3 regions of the Sporosarcina sp. G11-34 genome follow, and region 1 is predicted to be linked to each of the others. Evidence: riboswitches for the same ligand, from Rfam matches in the RefSeq annotation. Region 1 holds a riboswitch; each other region holds the start of a gene.

The links. A riboswitch is a leader RNA that binds a small molecule or an ion and turns the genes downstream of it on or off. The one in region 1 is predicted to bind S-adenosylmethionine.
Region 2: it holds a riboswitch for S-adenosylmethionine, as region 1 does, so the genes downstream of both, ssuE (NADPH-dependent FMN reductase) here and KSU66_RS08935 (glutathione ABC transporter substrate-binding protein) in region 1, are expected to answer to the same signal.
Region 3: it holds a riboswitch for S-adenosylmethionine, as region 1 does, so the genes downstream of both, KSU66_RS02540 (carboxymuconolactone decarboxylase family protein) here and KSU66_RS08935 (glutathione ABC transporter substrate-binding protein) in region 1, are expected to answer to the same signal.

The regions. Positions count from the first base shown of each region.
Region 1 covers NZ_JAHNZW010000005.1:195,106-197,377, forward strand. Annotated here, with positions in the region: gene KSU66_RS08935 (glutathione ABC transporter substrate-binding protein) at 1-965, opposite strand, end outside; SAM riboswitch class I at 1,116-1,221, opposite strand; gene KSU66_RS08940 (M20/M25/M40 family metallo-hydrolase) at 1,479-2,272, opposite strand, start outside.
Region 2 covers NZ_JAHNZW010000003.1:160,146-162,417, reverse strand. Annotated here, with positions in the region: gene ssuE (NADPH-dependent FMN reductase) at 187-750, opposite strand; SAM riboswitch class I at 843-947, opposite strand; gene KSU66_RS04985 (argininosuccinate synthase) at 1,157-2,272, opposite strand, start outside.
Region 3 covers NZ_JAHNZW010000002.1:85,853-88,124, reverse strand. Annotated here, with positions in the region: gene KSU66_RS02545 (alpha/beta fold hydrolase) at 1-500, opposite strand, end outside; gene KSU66_RS02540 (carboxymuconolactone decarboxylase family protein) at 760-1,428, opposite strand; SAM riboswitch class I at 1,604-1,728, opposite strand; gene KSU66_RS02535 (ABC transporter ATP-binding protein) at 2,031-2,272, opposite strand, start outside.

The DNA of each region.
Region 1 (2,272 bases):
ATAATTGCCTGCTTATCGACTATCATTGATACAGCCTTCCGTACATTTACATCATTAAATGGTGCTTTGTCCATATTAAAGCCAGCAAACGCAATACCAGTAGAAGGTGTTTGAATCACTTCAGCGTAATCACTGCCGTTCAGCAAATCCACTTCAATCGGTTGAACTGGGTCAGCAATTTGTACAAATCCACGCTCAAGATCAGCATTACGTGTGCCACTTTCCGGTACGATTTTAAAAGTGACCGTATCTACAAGTGCTTGCTCTCCCCAATATGTATCATTTTTGACAAGTTTTACTTCATCACCAGGCGTCCAGCTTACAAACTTAAAATGACCTGTTCCAATCGGATTTTCAGAAATTGCTGTTCCTGGGTTTTTTCCATTTTTAATTGCTTCATAATCTGCTTCAATCGCTTTTGGACTGATTATGCCAGCACCACTATGTGAAAGATGGGCCAATATAGGTGAAAAAGGATATTCAGTTGTCACTCTTAATTTAAATTCATCAAGTACTTCTATGTCCGCTATCATTTCATACCTATTATATTTTGAAGAAGCCACTTCTGGATCTATTAGACGCTCAAGGTTAATTTTTACTGCTTCGGCATTGAATGCTTCTCCATCATGAAATGTAACTTCTTCTTCTAACGTAAACTCATAAGTTAATTCATCTACAACTGTCCATTCTTTTGCTAAACCTGGAATTAGATTGTTTTCGTCATCTCGTTTTATAAGGCCTTCGAAAATTGCTTGTTGCACGTTATGCGAAGGGACGTCATCCGACCCAGCAGGATCTAACGTACTCGCATCCGATTGAACAGCAAGAACCAAGTCGCCGCTTATTTCAGCTTTTCCTTCCTTTGGCGCATTGGCTTCTTCTTTACTTTCTCCACCCGTACAGGCTGCAAGCGCCATGACTGATGCTAATACTAATATATTTAACCATTTCCTGTTGATTTTCATTGTTATCCATCCTCCATTTTTCTCTTCTAGTGATCGGCTTTTAATATATGTATTTCTTCTACTCCTTGTCTATCATTTTATAAGTATTTCATTTTTCCAAAATAAAAAGGACCCTCTATTAAGAAGAGGGTCCCGAACGATAAGACAATCTTCTCATCTGCAAGGTATAAAAAATACCTATTGGAATTAGCACCATGCTAAAAAGCTGGTTGCTGAGACATCTAAGGGCCGTTCCCTCCGTCTCTCGTGATAAGAATTAAAAGTATGTAGTTGTTTGAATTAAGCAACTAATTTATCTCACTTTAGCATGACCCCTTAAATAAAACAAGTAAACATGCAATACTTTGATAGAAAAGGGCACTGCGCATCGCTGAATTATGACAATTCAAGGATCTGAATAAAAGGTCAAATAAAAATCTGCAAAGTACGAAGTAGTCAGCTTCCCCTTTTCACTTTATACAATTTGTTTGTATAGTCAGAATAGTGTCATGCACAGGTACCTAAAAATCTGTACTACTCTTTAAACATATTTCGTATCAAAGCCTCAATCATCTGAGGCATCTCCACAAACGCACTATCTACTTGAAGTCGTTCCGTCCGTTGATGTGCATCCTTACCAAACGGACCCACATTCAATACAGGCGCACTCAACTCCGCCATCTCATTAAAGGGAATACTGTATGTATCTCCCCAAACCGGCGTGTTACGCTCAAACGCCACCCAACCATCGCCATCATCTTCGTAATTAACATAACTTAGATCGCAAATACCATTGAAGTAATGAATTTGATCCAACTCTAGATCGAACTTACTCGCTTCCTTTTGAACTAAAGCGATTGATTCCTTCACTAAAGGATTATCAGACGTATTGACAGCCGGATAATACGGCGGTGCATAGAAAATAACCGTAGCCGGTGCAAGTTCTTGGCATTGAATCATTAAATTATCTACGATTTCAATACAGAGTTCACGATCATCCGCCTCGATGTTGTCAAGCACCGTATTTTTCAATCGTTCAACTTCTTCTTGCCCAAGTTTCTCAGTCGCGTACGTTAACAATTCCTCATAGCGAATGACACGAGGATTCCCTACACCTTTAACTTGCTCTCTGTCACAAACCGCTTGATACGCAGCACTGCATTCATCCATCGCTTCCATTGCTACTTGTTCAAACAAATCCATCACTTCATCGGCCGTACGCTTAAATAGGAAGACATTATACAAAGCTGCTGCGCGGTAAGGCGTTTGCGTGGAATATTGTGCTTTCAAGTCTTTCTGTTGCAGCGAAACCGGCAACGGTGTTGTTT
Region 2 (2,272 bases), on a different contig from region 1:
CTTTTTCATTTTTACTTTTATTGGGTTAATGCTACCCGCTTCACTTGTTTCGCGGGATGATTTTCCGGATGTCTCCACAATCCGTGTGACTGGAACCCCGCACAATTCATTTCAAATGCATTTAAATACATTCTTTTTTTGTCATGGTTGCACCCCTACTTTCCGTGTTATGAATACATTTATTTATCAAACCAAGCTTAGCTCTAGTTTTGTTATACGTTTTTTTGTTTCAATCGCATTTATTAATTCCTGTAGTTGTGTTTGTAATCGCAATTCGCAATCTGTTTCTTTAATGGGATTATCACTATTTTCTTTATCTATCAACGAATCTACGAAGTAAATCCCTTGTGTAGAAATTCCTTTTAGATTATTAATGATTGGTTTCAAAGAAAATTCGATTGCCAGTAAATGAGCACTGCTACCGCCGACCATAAATGGCAATACAGGCTTATCCCTAAATGCATCTTCTGGTAACAAATCTAGTAGCGATTTGAGCACACCTGTAAAAGAAGCTTTGTATACAGGAGAGCCAATTATAATTCCATCCGCATTTTCTATTAGCTCGACGACCTTTTTAATCGCTGGGCTTTCGAAACGGGCGTATACTAAATCTTCAGGTGGCAAATCGGGTACTGAAATATAGTCGACAGAAAAACCTTTTTTATGTAATAAAGACTCTACAAATCTTAATACAAGATCCGTTCGCGATGTAGTTGATGGGCTACCAGATATAATTACAATTTTACTCATTTATTACCATTCCCCTCTATTTTCCTTCTATTTTTTCATAAAAAAATCCCTCTTTTCGATAGAAAAGAGGGATGAGCACATATGGGCTACTACTCTTATCTTCCAAGAAGTTACTCTTGCTGGACTTAGCACCTTCCTGCTATGCAGAGGTTGCTGAAGCTTCATCGGGCCAGTCCCTTAGCTTCTCTTGATAATTTTATGGAGTTGTTGGAATAATCATAATACGCATCCAGTACCTTTGTCAAGGATCAAAGCATATTAGATTAATAGGTTTTCTATTCCATCTATACAAACTCATTAGATGAAAATAGTAAATATGAATAAATAAGAAAGACCAATCCCCCGAATCTAGTCACTTTTAGAATGACATTGATTCGGGATATTTTTTTATATCCTTAAAGACCCTTCAGTTCTTAGCATCTTCTTTTTCTTTATGGATCATGCTGTGAATCTCGGTAGGCAAACCCCAAAGCTTAATGAAACCGACTGCTGCTGATTGGTCGAATGCATCTTCGGCTGTATATGTTGCAAGTTTTTCATTGTAAAGCGAGTTTGGTGATTTTCTCCCTTCAACGATTGCGTGACCTTTGAATAGTTTTACGCGGACTGTACCGTTTACATATTGCTGTGTGTCTTTTAGAAATGCTTCCAACGCACTTTTAAGCGGTGAGAACCAAAGTCCATCGTAAATAAGTTCTGTTAGTTTCTTAGCAACGACAGGCTTAAAGTGAGCGATGTCTTTTACAAGTGTCAGATCTTCCAACTCTTTATGTGCTTTAAGAAGAGTAATTGCACCCGGGCATTCATACACTTCTCGTGATTTAATACCGACAAGACGGTTTTCAACGTGGTCGATTCTGCCGATGCCGTGCTTCCCCGCGATATCGTTCAAGTGAAGAATGAGTTCACTTAGTTTATATTTCTTACCGTCTACACTAACGGGAACTCCTTTCTTAAATTCTATCTCAATTATTTCTGGTGTATCCGGTGCGTCTGCAATTGCAACTGTTAGGCCGTAAGCACCTTCAGGAGGTGTCGCCCACGGGTCTTCAAGAATTCCACACTCATTACTACGTCCCCAAAGGTTTTGGTCGATTGAGTATGGGCTATCAAGATTAATAGGGATAGGTATTTTTTTTTCTTTAGCATACTCAATTTCTTCTTCACGAGACCATGCCCAATCACGTACAGGTGCAATCACTTCAAGCGAAGGATTCAATGCTTTAATAGCAACTTCAAAACGAACTTGGTCGTTTCCTTTTCCTGTGCAGCCATGTGCGACAGCCGTTGCGTTTTCTTTTTCAGCAATTTCTACGAGTTTTTTAGAAATAAGTGGACGGGATAGTGCTGATACAAGCGGGTATTTATCTTCATAATAGGCATGTGCTTGCAAAGCTAGCAAAACATACTCATTTGCATACTCTTCTTTTGCATCTATTACGTAACTATTAACCGCTCCAGCTTGGATCGCTTTTTCTTGGATTTCTTTTAAGTTTTTCCCTTCACCAACGTCTAAACAACA
Region 3 (2,272 bases), on a different contig from region 1:
GCTTCTTTTATAAACAAGTTTCTAGATTGTTGATGATGTTTTTTCGGCATAAGAATCCATGCAAATAATTTATAGAGCCACATATAAGGAACGAGCCCTTTAATTAAATCACCTGTTTTCAGCAGCACCCGGGCAAACCTTGTAAACCGGATAATTGCTCCACCTAAAATCATACTCTTAATACGATGCGGAGCGTAAATATGCATACCGTGTAAAATAACGGACCCTAAACTAATCCCGGCAAAATGGGCTTTTTCAATCGATAAAAAATCCAATACTTTAACGACATCTTCCGTTAGTACTTCCGCTGTGTACTCCAGTAATTCAGGCCGATGATCCACCGATCCACCATGACCTTTTAAATCTATAAAAAGAAGGTTAAAATGGGTTTTAAACTCCTTTACTTGCTTGTACCAAATGTTTGAATTACCACCAAGTCCGTGAAGGAATACGACCCAATCATGATCAGGACCTAAAACATGCGTTTGATAATGTAACAAATAAAATTCTCCCCGTTCCTTTATATAGGTGTGTAAATTTTTTTAATAAATGAGTTTTAATAGTGGTTATTCTTTTAATCGCTAAATACCACTGATTATTCAAAACAGATAAAATGTTATCCGTACAAAACTATTATAACATGAATTTTAAAAAACAACGTATATGTATCGCTCGGAATTATGACAATTTAAAAAGAAAAAAACCAACCATTATCAAATATGGTTGGCTTTAATTTATTCATCTGTTACACCGAATGAATTACTCCGTATAGGCCTCAAGTGCATTTACGCTATGGGCAAATGCTGCTCCTGCTTTTAGTGCAACCGCAACGAAAATTGATTCTGCGATTTCTTCCAAACTTGAACCCGCTTTCTTTGCCGCTTTTGTATGAAGATCGATGCAATACGGGCAACCTGTTGCGTGTGCGACTGCGACTGCGATAAGTTCTTTTTCTTTAACAGTCAATTTCCCAGCTTTCAAAGCTTGTTGATCGAAGTCGATAAACGCTTTAAAAACATCGCCATTCAGTTTTGAAAATTCGCCAATTCGATTGAAGTAAGATGCTTTATAAAGCTCATCATCGTTTTGACCATCGAATGAATTTAATGCATTCACTCCGTGTGCAAATGCCGAACCTGCTTTTAACGCCGTTGCAACAAAAATCGCTTCTCCGATTTCTTCTTTTGTAACTTCTGCTTTTTTACTAGCCGTTACATGAACATCGATGCAATATGGGCACCCAGTCACATGTGCAACTGCGATTGCGATCAATTCTTTTAGTTTTACAGATAACTTCCCTTCAGCCAAAGCTTTGTTATTAAAGTTTATAAAAGATGAAAACTGTTCCGGTGCAAGCTTACCTAGCTCCCCGATTCGGTTAAAATTCGATTTTTGATAAAGGCTATCTGTTTTTTGTGTTGTAGTCATTTTGTATTCCCCCATATAGTTTTTTTGTTTGTTTCATCCATACCAATTCACTAACTTAACCAATTGAAAAACTTGGTTTAAAACGTAATACATATTATGATGAATGGCATCCATTCTGAAATAATAAAAAACCTCATCCGATAAGGAAGAGGTCTGATTTTATAAATCAAGCTCTCCCTCATCTTTCAAGCTTAAATAAGCTTGCTGGAATTGGCACCATTTCGTTTAGTTGAACGTTCAGCTAAACAAGGGTTGCCGCGGGATCTAAGGACCAGTTCCTCCCCCGACTCTAGATAAGGAAATACTATTCAATTAGGATGCATTAAGATTATCATAACACAACAGAATTAAATATCAAGTCTAAATTGTAAGACTAGTTAATAATAAGTTTCTAAAACTTTATCGTAAGTGTATATTTCTTGGCAAAGATGCGTAGACTAAGAGTCACAGAGACGCGGCACTTCTCTGTCCCGTGCAGGGGCCCCTTCGACGGAACGTGGAAAAATAATACTACACCTAATCCAACTGGGGATTGCCCAGTAGTGCCGCATGTTACATAGTAAAACCGCCACATTTCTGAGGCGGTTTTACTTTTTCTATTTCTACCACACAACCCTTTGACGTCGTTTATACGATTTACCTTCCCTAAAGCTTTTCTCGCCTTCTTTTCCAACACCTAAATAATGTTCGCGTACTTCTTCGTTTGACAACAGATAATCCACATCTCCTTGCATCGCAACTCGACCATTTTCCATAATATATCCGTAATCGGAAATCGCCAACGCAACATTCGCGTTCTGCTCAACAACTAGAATAGATGTGCCTTCGTCTTTATTAATCTGTT